Regions from separate parts of the Neorhizobium galegae bv. orientalis str. HAMBI 540 genome, predicted to be linked through region 1. Evidence: riboswitches for the same ligand, from Rfam matches in the RefSeq annotation. Region 1 holds a riboswitch; each other region holds the start of a gene.

Region 1 (5,477 bases):
CCCGAGGGTGTCGAGCGGGTCATTACCGAATTGAAGCGGGTCTTCGACTGGGTCATCTGCGATAGCCCCGCCGGGATCGAGAGCGGTGCCACGCTCGCCATGCGCCACGCCGACATGGCGGTGGTTGTCACCAATCCGGAAGTCTCGTCCGTCCGTGACTCGGACCGCATCATCGGTCTGCTGGATTCGAAGACGATGAAGGCCGAGCGCGGCGAGCGGATGGAAAAGCACCTGCTTCTGACGCGCTACGATTCCAACCGCGCTGAGCGGGGGGATATGCTCAAGGTCGAGGACGTGCTGGAAATCCTGTCCATCCCGCTGCTCGGCATCATCCCGGAGAGCATGGACGTGCTGCGTGCCTCCAATATCGGTTCGCCCGTCACCCTGGCGGACGCCCGCAGCGCTCCGGCCATGGCCTATTTCGAAGCTGCACGCCGGCTCGCAGGAGAGGTTCTGCCGATCACGATCCCCGGGGAGAAGCGAGGGATATTCGGCAAGATCTTCGCACGGAGGGCCGCATGACGATATTCAATCTCTTCCGCAAACAGCGCTCCGCACCGACGGCGCGTGAACGCCTGCAGGTGCTTCTCGCCCACGAACGCTCGTCGAACGGCTCGGACCTCGTATCCTTGCTTCGCGAGGAAATCCTTGCGGTGATCGCCAAGCACGTGCAGGTCGACAGCGACAAGGTGCAGGTCAAGATGGACCGCGACGAGAACGTCACGATCCTCGAGATCGACGTCGAGATCCCATTGGGTGCCGTCAGCCAGGCTGCCTGAGCCGGCAGCATTCGGCCAACTCGAATTTTGAAACGCGGACAACCTGGTTGTCCGGGTTTCGTATTTCGCCTTCTTGCGCGAAGGAAGACGGCCGGCTTGGCATCTCGCTCGGCCGGCAGCTCCTCTCGACCGTCTCTGCGCGCTGAGTGGAAATGGCCGCCAATCCGGCCGGCTTGACAGGATTGCTGAAAACCGACAGTTATCGTCGTAATTCCGAGGGGGGCATCTTGACGATGCTGAGATGGCGGTGAGCCGGACCCTTGAACCTGATCCGGGTCATGCCGGCGTAGGAACGGAAATAGGCGTCGACCGACGGCACTTTCTCTTCTCCGCTTCACCTGGGTCTCCGTGATTGACTGATCTGGAGATCGACCGATGACATCCATTTTCGCCATTTCCGTAAAAGGGTATCCGGCCGCCGTTTCCAGTTTCGACGCGTAGCAGCATGCGCGCGTTCCATGCGGGTATCGGCCTCGTCCTGCTCATCGCCCTCTGGCAAGCCGGCGTCTGGCTGTTTGCTCCACCCCACTATATTCTGCCGTCGCCTGTAGCCGTCGCGTCCGCCTTCCTGCGGCAGCCGGGTTTCCTGCTGCAGAACAGCGCCGTCACGCTGATCGAAATCGCGCTGGGCCTCGCGATCGGGGCTGGCCTTGGCATAGCCACGGCCTTCGGCGTTGCGGCGCTGCCGCGGCTCGGCCGTCTCGTTTGGCCGATGGTGCTGATCCTGCAGGCCTTTCCCGTCTTCGTGCTGGCGCCGATCCTGGTTCTCTGGCTGGGCTTCGGCCTCGCCTCGAAAGTGGCGATGACGACGATCATCATCTTCTTTCCGGTCGCCTCCGCCTTTGCCGACGGCCTTCGCCGCACCGATCAGGAAATCCTCGACGCCGTTTCGCTGGAGGGCGCCAGCCATTGGCAGACGCTGGTGTCGATGCGCGTGCCGCTGGCGATCCCGAGCCTCGTTTCCGGCCTGCGGGTCGCCGCACCGCTAGCGCCGCTCGGTGCGGTCGTTGGCGAATGGGTGGGCGCGTCCGGCGGGCTCGGCTTCGTGATGGTCCAGGCCAATGCCCGCATGCAGACCGACACGGTGTTTGCGGCGATGGTCATACTCGCCATTCTCACCCTCATTTTGCGGCTTCTCATCGACTGGCTGACATCCGGTCTCGCCCCCTGGGCCAGCGAAGCCGACCCTGAATCCTCATCCGCATCAAGGAGTTCCGTCCGATCATGATCCGTATCCTCACCGCGTCCCTCATCGCGCTGGCAAGCCTCGCCGCGCCCGTTCCCTCGCAGGCGGCCGACAAGCTCAGCGTGCTTCTCGAATGGTTCGTCAATCCGGATCACGCTCCGATGGTGATCGCCCAGCAGCGCGGACTGTTCGCCTATGCCAATCTCGACGTCGAGCTCATTCCGCCGTCCGATGCCTCCGCGGTGCCGCGGCTGGTTTCGGCCGGCCAGGCGGATATCGGTATCCACTACCAGCCAAACCTCTATCTTGATCATGAGGCTGGCCTGCCGCTCGTGCGGTTCGGCACGCTGGTCGAGACGCCCTTGAACACCGTCACGGTGCTGGCGGACGGTCCGATCAAGAGCCTCAAGGATCTGAAAGGCAAAAAGGTCGGCTTTTCCGTCACGGGTTTCGAGGATGCGATGCTGAAGCGCATGCTGGCCTCCGAAGGGCTTTCCAACGACGACGTGGAGCTGATCAACGTCAATTTTTCTCTCTCACCGTCGCTGATCGGCGGCAAGGTGGATGCGACACTCGGCGGGTTCCGCAATTTCGAGCTGACCCAGATGAAGCTCGAAGGCCATGCGGGGCGGGCGTTTTTCCCTGAAGAGCACGGGGTTCCGGCCTATGACGAGCTGATCTTCGTCACCCGCCGCGATTCTGCTGGCGATAACCGGCTGACGCGTTTCCTGCATGCGGTCGAACAGGCCTCGATCTTCATCACCAACCATCCGCAGGAGGCCTGGCAGCTTTTCATCAAGGCCTATCCGAGCCTTGACGACGAGTTGAACCGCACCGCGTTCTTCGACACGCTGCCGCGTTTTGCCAAGCGTCCGGCCGCACTCGACCAAGGCCGCTACCAGCGCTTCGCCGCCTTCATGAAGGAAACGGGACTAATCAAGGCAGCGCCTCCGGTCTCCGACGTCGCGGTCGAAATCAAATAGGCCAAGTTGCTGATATCGTTTGATTTGAGCTCCGGGGTTCGCGTAACGTGATTTTCATGCCAGACAGGCTTTCCACGTTACGTGACCCGGAGTTTGCTTGACCATCGGACTTGCCCATGCGGAACTGATCGCGGTTCTGTCCGCCGTCACCGGCGACGAGCCGCGCGTGATGACGGTACGCTCGGGAGATGCGCTGCCGTCCGGGCCTTTCGAGCTCGGCCATCGCAGCCTGCAGGCCGGGCTTCGCGAATGGGTCGGCGACCAGACGGGCCATCCCCTCGGTTATCTCGAACAGCTCTATACGTTCGCTGACCGCGACCGGACCCATGAGGATGCCGAGGGGCGGACGATTTCGATCAGCTATCTCGGCCTCGTTCGCGAACAGGCAGCGCCCGGTGCCGGAAAACCCGGCTGGCACGGCTGGTATGAATATTTCCCCTGGGAGGACCATCGCGGCGGGAGGCCGGAAATACAGGCGGCCATCACCGACCGCCTGCAGGATTGGGTCGCTTCGGAAACGGCGCGCCGCGAACACCGCCAGCGCCGCGTCGATTTTGCCTTCGGCCTTGACGGTGCCGCCTGGAACGAGGATCTCGGCCTGCAGCGTTATGAACTGATGTATGAGGCTGGCCTCGTGACCGAGGCGGGCTGCGCGTCAGCAAGAAGTTTTGGCCGTTCCATGTTTGCCGATCACCGCCGCATCCTGGCGACCGGGATCGCGCGGTTGCGCGCCAAGATCAAATACCGTCCGGTGGTCTTCGAACTGATGCCGGAGAGTTTTACGCTGTCGCAATTGCAGCGCACCGTCGAGGCGCTGGCCGGCCTCACCCTGCATAAGCCGAACTTCCGCCGGCTGATCGACCAGCAGGAACTGATCGAGGAAACTGGCGAGGCGACCAGCGAGACCGGCGGCCGGCCCGCCAAGCTCTTCCGATACCGTCACGCGGTCCTCGAAGAGCGCGCGCTGTCGGGTTCAAAACTTCCGCTTTCACGCAATTGACATAAACTCGAATCGAGAATATCTCTTTGCGCCGGATATACTCACTTCGAGTATAAAAGGAGCTGTTGATGAATTCTCCGCTTTCGGTTTCCTCGCTTTACGATCGTGTCAGCCGCGTCATCCCCAAGGCCGAATGGATGAGCTACGAGGCGGATGTTGCAGCGATCCTGGAGCTCAAGCGCACCCGCAACGCTGTCATCCTCGCCCACAACTATCAGACGCCGGAAATCTTCCATGGCGTCGCGGATATCGTCGGCGACAGTCTGGCGCTCGCCCGCAAGGCGATCGACGTGGATGCGGATGTCATCGTGCTCGCCGGCGTCCACTTCATGGCCGAGACGGCAAAGCTGCTCAATCCGGGGAAGACGGTGCTGATCCCGGACATGGCGGCGGGCTGTTCGCTGGCGGATTCGATCACGCCGGAAGACATCGCGCTGCTGCGGCAGGCGCATCCGGGCGTGCCGATCATCACCTATGTGAACACCTCCGCGGCGGTGAAGGCGGCGTCCGATATCTGCTGCACCTCCGGCAATGCCAAGCAGGTGGTGGAATCGCTTGGCGTTCCGAAAGTGCTGATGATCCCGGACGAATACCTGGCCCAGAACGTGGCGCGGGAAACCAATGTCGAGATCATCGCCTGGCATGGCCATTGCGAGGTGCATGAGTTGTTCAACGCGAAGGATGTCCGCGATCTGCGCGAGGCACATCCGGGGGTGGTGGTGCTGGCGCATCCGGAATGCCCGCCGGAAGTGGTGGCCGAAGCTGATTTCGCCGGTTCCACGGCTGTCATGTCCGATTATGTCGGCCAAAAGAAGCCGGCCCGCGTCGTGCTTCTGACCGAGTGCTCGATGAGCGACAATGTCGCCGTGCATCACCCGGACGTGGAATTCGTGCGGCCCTGCAATCTCTGCCCGCACATGAAGCGCATCACGCTCGCCAACATCCGCAAGGCGCTGGAGGAAAACCAGCACGAGGTGACCGTCGATCCGTCGATCGCGGTTGCCGCCCGCCGCGCCGTCGAGAGGATGCTCGCCATATGACCGAGATCCTCGACCATCTCGCCGGCCGCGTTGCGATCGTCGGCAGCGGTCTGGCGGGGCTGGTGACGGCGCTGACCTTGGCGCCGCAGCCCGTCGTCCTGATCACCCGCGCCGCCTTGGGTGCGGAAACGTCGAGCGCCTGGGCACAGGGCGGCATTGCCGCAAGCCTCGGGCCCGACGACAGCGCGGACCTGCATCTGGCCGATACGCTCGCAGCCGGCGACGGACTTTGTGATCCGACTGTCGCGGCTTCGATCCTGAACGAAGCCCCGAACGCCATCGCCATCCTGGAAAAATTCGGCGTGCGTTTCGACCGGGCCGGCGATGGCTCGCTTTCGCTCGGCCTGGAGGCTGCCCATTCGCGCCGCCGTATCGTGCATGTGGCGGGCGACGGATCGGGCGCGGCAATCGTCCGGGCTCTTGTCGAGGCCGTCTCCGCAACACCGTCGATCACGGTGCTTGATGGCGTCGAGGTGCGTCGGCTTCTGA
Region 2 (5,477 bases), 1.6 Mb from region 1:
CATATAGCCGCTGGTCTCGAAGAAGGCACGGTTCATGCCCGGCGGGAAGCGCATCGCCTCCGCACCGTCGGCACCGCCGACCTTGTCGATCAGCCGTTCGAAGGCGGCAATGACGTCTTCGAACTGGCCGCTGCGGCCATACAGTCCGTCGACGCCGGTCTCGATCAGCAGGCCTGCATCAAACAGGCGGTCGAGAAAGGAAACTTGCAGATCCATGGATTCACCTCATTCTTTAAATAATTACATCTGAAGTGATGGGGCGTCAGCCGAGCAGGCTGGTGTCCGGTTTCTGAACGAGCAGCATGGTCGACGTATTGCCGAGAATGCGGTCGTTGGAAATCATCAGCTGGGCGGAATGCGCGTCGCGAAGATGCCGGCCGAGACTGTAGGGCGTGCCGTTCTTGTAGCCCATGATGCCGCAGATGATCATCGCCTGGTTGATGATGGTCAGGATCGTCTCGGAAGAGGCGAGCTTGATATTGTTCATGGCGATCGAAAAGGCCATGGACGACAGTTTGTCGGGATCGAGCTTCGCATCCGCGTAGGTCTTGAGGCCCGACAGGATATTGCCCTTGAGGAGCTGCAGCAGGTTCGACGCTTCGGCGAGCCTCAGCGCGCCGGGCGGCTGGGTGCCATTGGACTTGCGGGCCGCGGCGCGCACGAAAGCCTGGGCGCGTAGTACCGCATCAGCGGCAATGCCGTACCAGACAGCGCTCCAGAGGAGATGCGAGGTGGCGAGCATCGACTGCGCCGCGATTTCGGCGAACGGTTTCGGGAAAATCTGGACCGAAGGTGCTTCGCCATTGAAGAGGAAGCCGTCGGAGCAGGTGCCGCGCATGCCAAGCGTATCCCAGTCGACGGTCTTCTGCAGGGTATATTGGCCCTGTTTGAAGACGGTCATGACCTGGTCGGTCGGGGCGGCCTTCTCGTTCGAGCGCGAGGTGATCATGATGACATCGGCGTGGGCGCCGTAGGAAATCACCGTTGCGTCCTTGGTCAGCCGGCAGACGTCGCCGTCGACCTCGATCGCGCAGATCGAGTTGCGCATATTGCCGCCGATGCCACCTTCGGTCGTCGCGGAGGCGACGAGAAGCTGGCGGCCGGCGAGCTCGCGCATGAAATCCATGTGCCAGGCGCTGTCGCCCCCGTGCACCACGAGGCTCGAAACCTTGATCTGGTGCATGGCGAAAACCATGGCGCTCGAGGCACAGGACTGTCCCAGGATGGAGCAGACCTCGGCGATCTCGGTGATGGAAGCGCCCTCGCCGCCGAATGCTACCGGGATCTGGATGCCGATGAGGCGTTCGGCCTTCATTGCATCGACCGCCTCGCGGGGGAAGCGGCCGTCATGGTCGACGCGTTCGGCGAATTCAGCCGCCACGGCCGCCACGCGGTGAGCGCGGGCGCTGAGGCTCATATCGGCGGCAAAGACGGGAAGGTTCATCTCAGGCGGCCTCGGAGGCTTTCAAGATGTGAGAAACCGTGTGCTCGATCGCCGCAATGCTGGCGAAGGACTTGCGGTTCAAAAGGCTATCCGGGAATTCGATGTCAAAGGCCTCTTCCAGGCCCAACATCAGCTGCACCGATGCGAAGGAGGAAAGCCCGGCTGCATAGAGATCGGCAGCATCTTCCAGCTCCGTCACGGCGACCGGAAGGCCGCCCACCCGTGTCAGCAATCCGCGAATGGTCTCGTTCATCTCGACATCTCCCGATCGTTCGAATTCTGCGCTCATCGCTAGGGACGTTATCGCGCAAGATAGCATAAGATTCCGGTAATAAACGTCATCAATTTGGAGCTGCGGGATTCGTTAAAACTCGACCTATCGACGCAGGCAGGGACCGGCTTGACATGCGCGACCGGCAGGTTTCTGATGGCCTCATTCACCAGGGGAGTCCCGCCAAGGGGCTGAGATACTGCTGGTCGGACCGGCTTTGGCCGCCCGAGGCGCAGTGACCCGTTGAACCTGATCCAGTTCATACTGGCGTAGGGACGGTGCGAGCGCTGCGGCAGCGAGGACGGGAAACCGTCCTTCGGATTCCAACGTGTTCTTCCATCATTCCAACTCTGGAACTGGGTCTCCAAACGTCAAACCTTGGAGCCTTGAACCATGAATATCGCAACCACCAAGCTCACCCCGGTCGTCACCACCGGCCCGCTTCCCGCCTCCACGAAAGTCCTGAAAGCGGGAACGATCCATCCGGACATCCGCGTGCCGATGCGGCAGATCGCATTGCATCCGACCTCCGGCGAACCTCCCGTTACCGTCTACGATTCCTCCGGCCCCTATACCACCGAAGGTGCCGCGATCAGCATCGATGCAGGCCTGCCGCGCCTGCGCGAAAACTGGATTTCGGCCCGTGGCGATGTCGAAGTCTATGAGGGCCGCATCGTCAGGCCGGAGGACAACGGCTTCGTCTCCGGGAGCCGTCTGACGCCGGAATTCCCGGTCCGCAACCAGCCTTTCAAGGCGAAGGCGGGCAGGGCCGTCACCCAGCTCGCCTATGCGCGGGCCGGCATCATCACGCCGGAGATGGAATTCGTCGCCATCCGCGAGAACCTCGGCCGGCAGGCGGCCCGGGAACCGCTCGTCCGCGCCGGCGAAAGTTTCGGTGCCCATATTCCGGATTTCGTGACGCCGGAATTCGTCCGCCGGGAAGTCGCGGAAGGCCGGGCGATCATTCCCGCCAACATCAACCACCCCGAATCCGAACCGATGATCATCGGCCGGAATTTCCTGGTGAAGATCAATGCCAATATCGGCAATTCTGCCGTCACTTCGTCGATGGCCGAAGAGGTCGAGAAGATGGTCTGGGCGATCCGCTGGGGCGCCGACACGGTCATGGACCTGTCGACCGGCCGCAACATCCACAATATCCGCGACTGGATCATCCGCAATTCACCGGTGCCGATCGGCACGGTGCCGCTCTACCAGGCGCTCGAAAAGGTGAGCGGCATTGCCGAGGATCTGACCTGGGAGGTTTATCGCGACACGCTGATCGAACAGGCGGAGCAGGGCGTCGACTATTTCACCATCCATGCGGGGGTGCGGCTTGCCTATATTCCGCTCACCGTCAATCGCGTCACCGGCATCGTCTCCCGTGGCGGCTCGATCATGGCCAAGTGGTGCCTGCATCATCACAGGGAGAGTTTTCTCTACGAACATTTTGAGGAAATCTGCGACATCGCCCAAGCCTACGACGTCTCGTTCTCGCTCGGCGATGGCCTGCGCCCGGGTTCGATCGCCGATGCCAACGACGCGGCGCAGTTTGCGGAACTGGAAACACTCGGAGAGCTGACGAAGATCGCCTGGGCGAAGGATTGCCAGGTGATGATCGAGGGCCCCGGCCATGTGCCGATGCATAAGATCAAGGCGAACATGGACAAGCAGCTCGCGGTCTGCGGCGAGGCGCCGTTCTATACGCTCGGGCCGCTGACCACCGATATCGCGCCGGGCTATGACCACATCACGTCTGGGATCGGGGCTGCGATGATCGGCTGGTTCGGCACCGCCATGCTCTGCTACGTGACGCCCAAGGAACATCTCGGTCTGCCGGACCGCAACGACGTCAAGGTGGGCGTCATCACCTACAAGATTGCCGCACATGCCGCCGATCTCGCCAAAGGCCATCCGGCCGCCCAGGTGCGCGACGACGCGCTGTCGCGTGCCCGATTCGAGTTCCGTTGGGAAGACCAGTTCAACCTTTCGCTCGATCCGGAAACGGCGCGTTCGATGCATGACGAGACGCTACCCAAGGAGGCGCACAAGGTGGCGCATTTCTGCTCCATGTGCGGCCCGAAATTCTGTTCGATGCGGATTTCCCACGATATCCGCGCCGAGGCGCAGAAGGAGGGCCTGGAAGCCATGGCTGCGAAATATCGAGATGGCGGTGACCTCTACATGCCGGTCGAGAAGGGATGAGCCAGCCATACGTCCTTCGATGTCGAGGCGAGTTCATTCGCCGCTGCCTTGCCGGGCGTCTCTCCCTCAAGGGCAGGGCGATTACATATGAAGGTATGGGGCGGCGCGTGGAGCCCCTCCCCCTTGTGGGGAGGGGCTGGGGAGGGGACTTCATCCAGCATCAAAACCCTCCCGCCTGCCGGCCACCCTCCCCACAAGGGGGAGGGTTAAGAATGCCGCGCTGCCGCACATTCCATATGCGATCGCCCCAACCTGATGGGAGATGCCCGGCAGGCAGAGGAGGCTTACACGGCACGGCATATTTTTTCGGTTTTAGTTTCCCCGCCCTTCAAACCCATGCCTACAATCCCCTCGCTTCCGTCGCCGGAGTGTTGCGCGAGACGTTCGCGGGCAGGCGGGAGCCGGCGCTTTCATCAAAACCGTAACGTGCGGGGAGGGTGGAAGAGGTGAAAGCCATGGAGTGCGCGTCGCAAGACGACCATTCCTATCAAGCCTCCCCCGGACAGCCATGTCCGGTTCGGTTGAGCCGTGCAAGTGGCAGGATTTCCCGAAAGGAGATCGTGAATGAAGCCACGCAGCGAGGCGAGATGATCACCTGTAGAGGCCGGAAGCCTCGAAAAGACGCCGAAGGCCACGCGAATGCGGAGCCATACTTTTATTTTACTATGAGGTTCCGCATTCGTGTGGGCTCTCCAGAACACGGGCAAAAGCTGTCGCGTGAAGGCAGACGCGTGTCACTTCGGAGGATATTGATGTTCTTCGCCGCGGAAATCGCTGACGGAATAACAGCCGCTTTCGCCGCGCACGGCGCTTTCACCGATCACCGCCTTGCCGTGGCCGCCGGGGATATCCAGGACATAGGTCGGCTGGCAGAGGCCGGAGATGGTGCCCCGGAGCGCCGAGACGATCTTCTGGCCCTCGGCGATATCCAGCCGGAAGTGGCCAGTGCCAGGCGCGAGATCCGGATGATGAAGGTAATAGGGCTTGATCCGCGTCTCGACGAAAGCCTTCATCAGGTCGCCGAGCACCGCCGGATCGTCGTTGACGCCGCGCAAGAGCACCGTCTGGCTCAGCATCGGGAAGCCGGCATCGACCAGGCGGGCGCAGGCGGTGCGGGCGGCTTCCGTCATTTCGCGCGGATGGTTGGCGTGCAGCGCGATGTAAACCACCTTGCCGCTTTCCTTCAGTGCCGCAATCATTGCCGCGTCGATACGGTCCGGTTCGACGACGGGCACCCGCGTATGGAAACGGACGATCTTTACATGGGATATCTCGGCAAGGCCGCGCATCATGGCAGCGAGCCGCCTCGGCGAGAGGACCAGCGGGTCGCCGCCGGTGAGGATCACTTCCCAGATCTCCGGATGCTCGCGGATATAGGCGAGCGCCGCCGACAGTTCCTCGGGCGCCAGCGTTCCGTCGCCTTGTGGCCCGACCATTTCGCGGCGGAAGCAGAAGCGGCAATAGACCGGGCAGATATGCACGGCCTTCAGCAGCACCCGGTCCGGATAGCGGTGAACGATGCCCTTGACCGGGCTGTGCGCCTGATCGCCGATCGGG
Region 3 (5,477 bases), 1.4 Mb from region 1:
CAGAACGGCGAGCAGGCCCGCGGAAAGCGCGATCGTGAAACTGGTCCATGCGGCGCCCAGGAAGGCGGGGCTGGTGACGAGGCTCCGGAGATTGGCCTGAACGCCGGCAGCGACGATCGATGCGAGCGGCAGGATCAGGAAGGCGGTAGCCAGCAGGATGGCGAGCGTGTCCCAAAGGCGTGTCGGCAACGTTCGGCCATCGAAGCGGCGGGTAGTTCGGCCTGCCGAGATTCCACTATCATCAGGCGCCGGGAAAAGCGAAATCGCGATCAGGATCAGCGCCGTCATGCCGATCTGCAGCAGCGACAGCGCGATGGCGCGGGGCGGATCGAAATCGAAACGGAGCGACTGGTAGATCGCCACTTCGAGCGTGGTCGCGGCCGGTCCGCCGCCGAGCACCAGGACAAGCGTGAAACTCGTGGCGCAGAGCATGAAGATCAGGCCGGCAATGCCGGGGATGACTCGCCGCGCCGCCGGCCATTCGATGAAACGGAAAACGGAGAAGGGTTTCATCCCGAGGCTGGAGGAGAGCAGCCAGTATTCCGCCGGCTGGCGCTCCAGCGCCACAAGCAGCAGTCTCGCAGCGAGCGGCAGGTTGAAGAACACATGGGCCAGCAATATGCCGGAAAGCCCATAAATGCTGACCGGATGTTCCAGGCCGAGTTTCAATAGTAGGCTGTTCATCACCCCTTGCCGGCCCCAGATGCCGATCAGGCCGAGCGCGCCGATCAGCACCGGCAGGCCCATCGGCAATGCCATCAGCCGGATGACCCACACGCGGCCCGGAAAACGTGGACGGCGTGCGAGCGCGAGTGTGACGGGAAGGGCGAAGACGACCGACAGCAGCGTCGAAAGAACCGCCTGCAGCAGGGTGAAGCGCAGAATTCGCCAGGTATAGGCGGTGAACAGCCGGCTTTGGGCGTTGCCGGTGTCCCAGGAGAGAAGGGCGGCAACCGCGATGCCGACGAAGAGGGCGATGCCGGCGAGGCTCAGCAGCCCCCAGCCTATCCCGCGTCTCCGCTCGGCCCTGGTCAGCATGGGATCAGTTCAGGCTCATGGCGGTCAGCCATTCGTCGATCCAGGCCTGCCGGTTCTTGGCCACCTCGTTCGACCCCATCAGGAAAGTTTTCGTCGGCTGCACCAGCTTGTTGAACGCGTCGGGGAGTGGCTGGGAAGTCTTGGCGGCCGGCATCATCCAGTTGGTGGTCGGGATGACATCCTGGAAGGCCGGTGAGACCATGAATTTCAGGAACTGTTTCGCCAGATCCTTTTCCTTCGCCCCCTTCAGCAGGCCGGCGACCTCGATCTGGATATAGTGGCCTTCTGAGAAGGAGGCAGCCTGGTAGCGGTCCGTCTTCTCCTCGACCACGTGATAGGCGGGCGAGGTCGTGTAGGAAAACACCATCGGCACTTCGCCCTTGGTGAACAGGCCATAGGCCTCCGACCAGCCTGGCGTGACAGTCAGCACGCGTTTCCTGAGCTTGGCCCAGGCCTCCGGTGCCTTGTCGCCATAGACCGATTTTACCCAGAGCAACAGGCCGAGGCCGGGTGTTGAGGTGCGCGGATCCTCGATGGCGATCTTCTGTGCCGGATCGCCTTCCACCAGTTCCTTCAGGCTCTTCGGCGGGTTCTTTATCGCCTGGGTATCATAGACAACGGCGAAATGGCCGTAATCGTAGGGGATGAACGTGTCGTCGCTGTAATTGCCGGGGACCTTGGCGGCCGAGACGTCGAGCCCATGCGGCTCGAACAGACCGGTCGCCTTGGCCTCGGAGATCAGGTTGGTATCGACGCCGAGCGCGATATCGGCGTCGGTGCCTTTGCCTTCCAGCTTCAGGCGGGTGAGAAGCGCCACGCCATCGGCGACGCCGACGAAATTCAGCCTGCAGGCGCAGGTCTTTTCGAAGGCTTCCTTGACCTTGGGACCGGGACCCCAATCGGAGATGAAGCTCTCATAAGTGTAGATGGTCAGCGTCTTTTGCTGCGCTTCGGCCGGCGCGGAAAGGGAACAAGCGGCAGCGGCCGCAAATATCGAAAGAATGGTCTTGCGCATCAGCGCCTCCTCTTTTTGCTAACAAGGGGAATAGGCGCTGATAAAGAGCCGTCTAATCCCTCCGCCGGTGTTAACCGGATCAGGTTCCGCGGGTTGGCCAGAAGCCTCTCAGCCGCGCGAAAACGCGCGGCACCCCGTTAGAGCGAGATCAGATTTAGCGGTGAGGCGAATGGCTGGCAAGAGGCGCACTCGGTAGGAGCAACATTGGCTCAGTGGTTCTGCGGAAACACTTTCAGTTCACGCGGAACGATCGCCATGCCGCCGAGTCGGTTGGCAACGGCGTAGTCGATCGTCTTCTCGACTACGTCAGGCATGACCGGTTTGGTGAGAACGCCGAGCGAGCCCTTGACGCCGGCTTCCACATCGTCCGGATTACCCGTCATGAAGACGACGGTGATGCCATATTGCTCGGCAAGCTCTCGGCCGATCTCCGGACCGGTCCGGCCGTCCGAGAGATTGACGTCGACCAGGGCGATATCGGCATAGGCGGCGAGCGCCAGGGCGTGTTTGCGGGCATTGGCAAAACCGGCGACTTTAAGGCCCATGGCTTCGATCGTCTCGGCAACATCGAGCGCGATCAGAAACTCGTCTTCGACAATCATAACTCTCTGATTCATCGCCTCAGCGGCCAGCCGACGACGCGTAACATTTGTCAGCATTGGATGTCCCTATTCGGTTGATCGGTTCCTGGCAGGCCGATGCGTCCCCGGGACATTTCGACCACTATTCATACCCAGAACGTCTCGGGACATCATATGTTCCGGTCCGCGACAAATATTTTTTCAGCTAACTATCTGTTAAGCTTAATAAATCGCAAACTAGCCCTCGATTTCCTCACGCAGCATTTCGAGCTCCAGCCATTCTTCTTCCATTTTGCTGATGCTTTGGCGCAGCTTTTCCATCTCCGCAGCCAGCTTGTTGAAGGCGGCGGGATCCTTGGTGAAGAGGTTGGGATCGGCCATCTTCTTCTCGCGGGCGGCGATCTCGGCCTCGGCTTTCGCCATTTCCTTCGGCAGGTTCTCGAGCGCGAATTTCTGCTTGAAGGAAAGCTTGCCTTTGCCCTTGTTGGTGCCGGAAGCCGGTGCCGCAGTATCGGTTTTTGCCCTGTCGGCTTTCTCCGTGCGGCGCCTTTCCTCCAGCGCGCCCTTGCGCTGCGCCAGCATGTCCGTGTAGCCGCCGGCATATTCGATCCAGCGGCCGTCCGGTGCGTCCGGATTGGCGGGGGCGATGGTCGAGGTCACGGTGCGATCGAGGAAGTCGCGGTCGTGGCTGACGAGGATGACGGTGCCGGTATAGCCGGCGACGATTTCCTGCAGCAGATCCAGCGTCTCGATGTCGAGGTCGTTGGTCGGTTCGTCGAGGATCAGCAGGTTGGACGGCCGGGCCATGATGCGGGCCAGCATCAGCCGGGCGCGCTCGCCGCCCGACAGGTTCTTGATCGGTGTCCTGATCTGCTCCGGCTGGAACAGGAAGTCCTTCATGTAGCCTGCGACATGCCGCTGTTCGCCGTTGACCAGCAGCGTCTCGCCGCGTCCATCCGTCAGATAATGGGACAGCGTGTCCTCGGGGTCCAGATCCTCGCGTTTCTGGTCGAGTGTCGCGATTTCCAGATTTGTACCGAGCTTGACGGTACCGGTGTCGGGCGCCAGCTGGCCGGTCAGCATTTTCAGGAGCGTGGTCTTGCCGGCGCCGTTCGGGCCGACGAGACCGATGCAGTCGCCGCGATGCACGCGGATCGAGAACGGCGCGACGATGATCCGCTCGTCATAATTTTTGGTGATGAACTCGGCCTCGATGACCAGCTTGCCGGATTCGCGGCCTTCGCTGACGCTCGCCTGCACCGTGCCCTGCGGCCCCTTGTGACCGCGGTAATTGCCGCGCATCGTGTGAAGCTCGCCGAGGCGGCGCATGTTGCGCTTGCGGCGGGCCGTCACGCCGTAGCGCAGCCAGTGCTCCTCGCGCTCGATCGCCTTGCCGAGCTTGTGCTGTTCCAGCTCTTCCGCCTCCAGCACCTCGTCGCGCCAGGCTTCGAAATCGCCGAAACCGCGGTTCAGGCGTCGCGAGGTGCCGCGATCGAGCCAGACCGTGGCATTCGAGACTTTTTCGAGGAAGCGACGGTCATGCGAGATCACCACCAGCGCGCTTCTCGTCTTGCGCAGCTCCTCTTCCAGCCATTCGATGGTCGGCAGGTCGAGATGGTTGGTCGGCTCGTCGAGCATCAGGATGTCCGGCTCGGGCGCCATGACGCGGGCCAGTGCTGCGCGTCGGGATTCTCCGCCGGAGAGCGTGTTCGGGTGTTCCTGGCCGGTGAGGCCCAGATGTTCGAGCAGGTAAGTGACGCGGTAGGGATCGTCGCCCGGGCCAAGGCCCGCTTCGGCGTAGGCCTGCACCGTCGAATAATCGGCGAAATCCGGCGCCTGTTCGAGATAGCGGATGGTCGAGGAGGGATGGCGGAACACCTCGCCCGATTGGGGCTCGACCATGCCGGCGGCGATCTTCATCAGCGTCGATTTGCCGGAACCGTTGCGGCCGACGAGGCAGATCCGGTCGCCCGGCTCCACCTGCATGCCGGCACCGGCGAGAAGCGGCGCGCCGCCGAAGCTCAGGAAAATATCGTCAAGTTTCAGAATTGGGGGCGCCAACAGTCAGGCTCCTGTAAAGTCGTGGGGGCGGGCAAGGATCATGGCCTTGCCCTTCCTCAAATGGAAATCCACCTGGCCTTCCGCAACGTTCGAGACGGTGCGCGAGGAGCCGAAGGGGAGTGAGAAGTTGTCGAGCGGATAACGTGCGCCGATGATATCGAGCCCTTCCAGGTCGGAAAAACCGATGACCGAAAACAGCGAACCCTTCGGCAGGTCGAGCGTCCTTGCGCCCGGCAGCAGCGGCAAGGCTTCCTCGTCGCCTGACGTCAGCAGGATATCGAGGCCGCGTTCGGCAAGGCCCATGGCGTGAAAGAGGTGCTGGAGCGCATGGTCGCTGCGCTCGCCGCCGAGTGCGCCGACGAAGATCAGTCTTGTGGCACCGCGGTCGGTCGCTTCCGAGGTTGCGATCTCGCCGTCGGTTTCGGACTTGGCGGGCGGGTAGGTCTGTCGCTCGACGTCCGGGAACTGCGCTATCAGCGCGGCATCCGAGGAGTCGAAATCGCCGACCCAGAGTTCCGGCTTCACGCCGAGCGCCACCGCATGGCGCATGCCGCTGTCGGCCGCGATGAAGCGGCTGCCGTCGATCGCGTCCCGCAGGCGGTCGGTGACGGTGAGACTGCCGCCGAGCAGAATGGTGAAGGTCGAATGGGTCATGTGCATTGCCCATAGCGCAAAGCCGATGGAAAGGGAAAGCTGTTGCACCGCCGCGGGTGAGCTTTTAGTTTGCGGCGCGTTTACCGATCAGGATCACGAGATGCAGTTTCAGGGTACAGCTGACTATA
Region 4 (4,394 bases), on a different replicon from region 1:
GGTGACGGCGTCCACCGCATCGAGTGCCAGCAGCGGCGAGCCGCCCTTGGCGATCATGACGGGATCGAGCACGATCGGCACGGTATCGCGATAGAGGCGCAGCACGTCGGCAACTGCCTCGGCGATTTCGGCATTGGCGATCATGCCGATCTTCACCGCGTCGACCCGCACGTCGAGAAAGATGGTGCGGATCTGGTTTGCGACGAAGGCGGCGGGCACCGCATGCACCCCGGTGACCCCTTGGGTATTCTGGGCGGTCAGCGCGGTCAGCGCCGCCATGCCATAGGTGCCGCGGGCCGCAAAAGTTTTCAGGTCCGCCTGGATGCCGGCGCCGCCGGAAGGGTCCGAACCGGCGATCGACAGGACGTTTTTGATGCTCATGTGCGTGCCCTTTCGATTTCCGCGGCAATTCGGCGGGCGGCGGCTTCCGGATCGGGCTGGCCGCAGATGGCGGACACAACGGCGATGCCCTTTGCGCCGGCGGCGAGTGCGGGGCCGGCATGTTCCGCCTTGATGCCGCCGATCGCGACCGCCGGAACCGGCGCCATGGCGACAATGCGCGCGAGGCCGTCAAAACCGATCGGTTGCTTGTGGTCGGGCTTCGTATTGGTCGCAAACACCGGACCGATGCCGACATAATCGACGATCGATGGGTCCACCCGCCGCGCCAGGTCCTCGGTTTCGACCGAGAGGCCGAGGATCATGCCATGGCCGGCACGCTGCCGGGCCATCACTGCCGCCATGTCGCTCTGGCCGACATGCAGGCCCTCGGCGCCGATCGCGATTGCTGCCTCCACGTCGTCGTTGATGATCAGGGGCACGCCGGTGCCGGAAAGTACCGCCTTCAGCGCCCGGCCGGTTTCGATCAATTTTGCCGTATCCGCCTGCTTGTCGCGCAGCTGGATCATGGTGACGCCGCCGGCGACGGCCAGCCTTGTCGTCTCGATCATGCCGATCTCGCGGCAGAGATCGGGATCGAGGACGAGGTAGACGGAAAGGTCGAAGATCTTTTTCATGCTGCGACGATCCTTGCCTTTGCATCGAGCGTCTCGCCAGTCAGCGCCGCGAGACGGTCGAGGAAGATCGGCGAGAAGAAGCCGGGACCGGAGGCGGTGAAGGCCGCTTCCTCGCCCGCGACCGCGAACATCGCGAGTGCGGCGAGTGTCGCCTCGAAGGGGTCGTCCGTGGTCGCAGCAAAGGCGCCGACCAGGCAGGTGAGCGAGCAGCCGAGCGCGGTGACGCGCGGCATCAGGGCAGAGCCGCCGAGGATGCGGACCGAACGTCGGCCGTCGGTGACGAAATCCACCTCGCCGGTAACAGCCACCACGCAAGCCTTCTGCTGGGAAATGGTGATTGCCGAGTCTTCCGCTGCCGAGACGCTGTCGCCGCTGTCGACGCCATGGCCGCTCGACTGGCTGCCGGCCAGCGCGATGATTTCCGAGGCGTTGCCGCGGATGATAGTGGGCCGCAGTTCCATCAGCTCTGCAAGCGCCGCGCGACGATAGGCGGTGGCGTAATGGGCGACGGGGTCGAGCACCCATGGCCTGCCAGCTTCTGCGGCGGCCGAAGCTGCCGCCTTCATGCCGGCCAGGAAATCCGGCGACAGCGTGCCGATATTGATCGTCAGAGCCGCCGCGATGCGGGCGAACTCGCCGGCTTCTTCCTTGGTGTGCACCATGGCGGGCGAGGCGCCGGCCGCAAGCATCACGTTGGCGGCAATGTTCATCGCCACGAAATTGGTGATGTTCTGAACGAGTGGGTTTTTCGCGCGCATCGCGGTCAGCAACAGGCCGGGGGTTTGTCCAAGGAGCCCAAGGGGCATTGTCGTCTGCATGTCTGCCTCGTTCGGCGGGGCAGGCGCGGGGCGCAATGTTGAACGCCCGGACGACTCCCTCCGCCAGCATGATCTGGTTCAGGTTCTAAGGGTGCTTCTCAGCCCGGTTTTGCCGGACGCCCCTGTCTTCACCATGGCTTACAGCAAAGATAATGCGCTTCGCCAGTGATTTTTTCTGATTTTGGGCCTTGCAGCTCTAGTCGCTAGAGGTTGTAGAGACGGGGCTCGATCCAATGGGAAAGACACGATGAACGCGACGACACAGGCACGATACAAGGTTGGGGGCATGGATTGCGCCAGCTGCGCGACGAAGATCGACACCGCGGTGCGCCGCATGCCGGGCGTCGAGGACGTGTCCGTTTCGGTCGCGTCGGGCACGATGACTGTGAAGCATGACGGGACCGGCGATCTGGGTGCGATCGAGAAGAAGGTCGTAGGGCTTGGGTATTCGCTCAGGGCGCTGGGTCAGAAGGCCGGTGAGGATGCGCGGCGGCGCGGTGTCGAGGGGTTACCCCCCTCTGCCCTGCCGGGCATCTCCCCCTCAAGGGGGGAGATCGGCAAGACGCACGACCACCATCATCATCATGACCATGACGGCGGGCAAGATCATTCCCACCACGACCACAGAACAACAGAAATCGAAGACCTGCACGGCCATGATCACGGGCCGATGGACGGGCCGTGGTGGAAATCGGCCAAGGGCCGCCTGACCATCCTGGTCGGCATTGCGTTGGCGGTGGCTTACGGGATCGGCCATCTGGTGCCGGCCTATGACGCCTATATCTTCACCGCCGCGATGCTGATCGGCCTCGTGCCGATTGCCCGGCGCGCCATCATGGCAGCACTTGCCGGCACGCCGTTTTCGATCGAGATGCTGATGACGATTGCCGCCGTCGGCGCTGTTGTCATCAATGCGTCGGAAGAGGCCGCCGCCGTGGTCTTCCTTTTCCTGATCGGCGAATTGCTGGAAGGGGTGGCGGCCGGCAAGGCGCGGCAGAGCATCCAGAGCCTGACGGCGCTGGTGCCGAAAAACGCGCTGCTCGAAGAAAACGGCCAGACCCGCGAAGTACCGGCCGATCGCCTTGCCGTCGGCGCGATCATCCTCGTTCGTCCCGGCGACCGCATTTCGGCGGACGGCGTCATCATCGCGGGCGAAAGCGCGATCGACGAAGCGCCGGTGACGGGCGAAAGCACGCCGGTCTCCAAGGGCATCGACGACACGGTTTTTGCCGGCACGATCAACGGCGATGCCGCCTTGCGGGTTCGCGTGACGGCCGCCGCCGAGGACAATACGATTGCCCGCGTGGTGCGGCTGGTCGAGGAGGCGCAGGAGAGCAAGGCCCCGACCGAACGCTTTATCGACCGGTTCTCGCGGTATTACACGCCGGGTGTCGTCGCAGTGGCGGCGCTGGTCGCCATCCTGCCACCGCTTGTCGGCGGTGCGTCCTGGAGCGAGTGGGTCTACAAGGGCCTGGCGATCCTGCTGATCGGCTGCCCCTGTGCGCTGGTCATCTCGACGCCTGCCGCAATCGCCGCATCGCTGTCGTCAGGTGCCCGCCGCGGCCTGCTGATGAAGGGTGGCGCGGTACTCGAAACGCTCGGCAAGATCACCGCCGTCGCGCTCGACAAGACCGGCACGTTGACGGCCGGCAGGCCCCAGGTGACCGATGTCATCGCCTTCGGCCGCAATGCGGAAGACGTGCTGCGCTTTGCCGCCGCGCTCGAAACCGGCTCCAGCCATCCGCTCGCCGTCGCCATCCTTGCCAAGGCTGCCGATGACGAGGTCGAGATTCCGGCCGCGACGGATGCCAGGGCGCTCGGCGGCAAGGGCGTCACGGCGATGGTCGAAGGCCAGGAGGTGTTTTTCGGTTCGCCCAAGGCAGCGGCCGAGCGGGTTTCGCTGCCGATGGCGCATGGCCGCCGGATCACCGGCCTCAATGACGAGGGCAAGACCGTCTCGGTGCTGGTCGTCGGCGGGGTCCTTGCCGGTGCCATCGCCATGCGCGACGAACCGCGTCCCGACGCCAGGGCCGGCCTGAAGGCGCTGACCGATGCCGGCATCAGGACCGTGATGCTGACCGGCGACAATGCTCGCACCGCGACCGCGATCGGCAAGGATCTCGGCATCGAGGTACGTGCCGAGCTGATGCCGGAAGACAAGAGCCGCATCGTCGGTGAGCTGAAAAGCGAGGGTTACGTGGTCGGCAAGGTCGGCGACGGCATCAACGACGCCCCGGCACTCGCAGCCGCCGATGTCGGCATCGCGATGGGCGGAGGCACCGACGTGGCGCTCGAAACTGCCGATGCCGCAGCGCTGCACGGCCGGGTCGGCGACATCGCGGCGATGATCGCGCTGTCGAAGCGGACGATGCGCAACATCTACCAGAACATCTCGATCGCGCTCGGCCTGAAGGCGGTCTTCCTGGTCACGACCATCCTGGGGATCACTGGACTGTGGCCGGCGATCCTTGCGGACACCGGGGCGACGGTGCTGGTGACGATCAATGCGCTGCGGCTGCTGCGGGTGAGGAACTAGGCACAGCCCGCGGGAGATTGCGCA

What was found. Region 1 has a riboswitch for thiamine pyrophosphate ahead of RG540_RS11945 (ABC transporter permease). Riboswitches for the same ligand answer to the same signal wherever they lie in the genome.
Region 2: it holds a riboswitch for thiamine pyrophosphate, as region 1 does, so the genes downstream of both, thiC (phosphomethylpyrimidine synthase ThiC) here and RG540_RS11945 (ABC transporter permease) in region 1, are expected to answer to the same signal.
Region 3: it holds a riboswitch for thiamine pyrophosphate, as region 1 does, so the genes downstream of both, thiB (thiamine ABC transporter substrate binding subunit) here and RG540_RS11945 (ABC transporter permease) in region 1, are expected to answer to the same signal.
Region 4: it holds a riboswitch for thiamine pyrophosphate, as region 1 does, so the genes downstream of both, thiM (hydroxyethylthiazole kinase) here and RG540_RS11945 (ABC transporter permease) in region 1, are expected to answer to the same signal.

The regions. Positions count from the first base shown of each region.
Region 1 is NZ_HG938353.1:2,409,411-2,414,887, reverse strand. It holds gene minD (septum site-determining protein MinD) at 1-522, shown strand, start outside; gene minE (cell division topological specificity factor MinE) at 519-779, shown strand; TPP riboswitch at 986-1,089, shown strand; gene RG540_RS11945 (ABC transporter permease) at 1,225-2,007, shown strand; gene RG540_RS11940 (ABC transporter substrate-binding protein) at 2,004-2,948, shown strand; gene RG540_RS11935 (NUDIX hydrolase) at 3,046-3,948, shown strand; gene nadA (quinolinate synthase NadA) at 4,017-4,988, shown strand; gene RG540_RS11925 (L-aspartate oxidase) at 4,985-5,477, shown strand, end outside.
Region 2 is NZ_HG938353.1:4,028,928-4,034,404, reverse strand. It holds gene RG540_RS19485 (amino acid--[acyl-carrier-protein] ligase) at 1-216, opposite strand, end outside; gene RG540_RS19480 (acyl-CoA dehydrogenase family protein) at 263-1,444, opposite strand; gene RG540_RS19475 (acyl carrier protein) at 1,446-1,697, opposite strand; TPP riboswitch at 1,877-2,009, shown strand; gene thiC (phosphomethylpyrimidine synthase ThiC) at 2,109-3,920, shown strand; gene RG540_RS19465 (lysine-2,3-aminomutase-like protein) at 4,655-5,477, opposite strand, start outside.
Region 3 is NZ_HG938353.1:3,844,648-3,850,124, reverse strand. It holds gene thiP (thiamine/thiamine pyrophosphate ABC transporter permease ThiP) at 1-1,038, opposite strand, end outside; gene thiB (thiamine ABC transporter substrate binding subunit) at 1,043-2,053, opposite strand; TPP riboswitch at 2,093-2,200, opposite strand; gene RG540_RS18725 (response regulator) at 2,263-2,712, opposite strand; gene RG540_RS18720 (ABC-F family ATP-binding cassette domain-containing protein) at 2,872-4,695, opposite strand; gene RG540_RS18715 (thiamine diphosphokinase) at 4,699-5,355, opposite strand; gene RG540_RS18710 (AAA family ATPase) at 5,450-5,477, shown strand, end outside.
Region 4 is NZ_HG938354.1:143,581-147,974, forward strand. It holds gene thiD (bifunctional hydroxymethylpyrimidine kinase/phosphomethylpyrimidine kinase) at 1-381, opposite strand, end outside; gene thiE (thiamine phosphate synthase) at 378-1,016, opposite strand; gene thiM (hydroxyethylthiazole kinase) at 1,013-1,834, opposite strand; TPP riboswitch at 1,873-1,968, opposite strand; gene RG540_RS23245 (heavy metal translocating P-type ATPase) at 2,082-4,370, shown strand.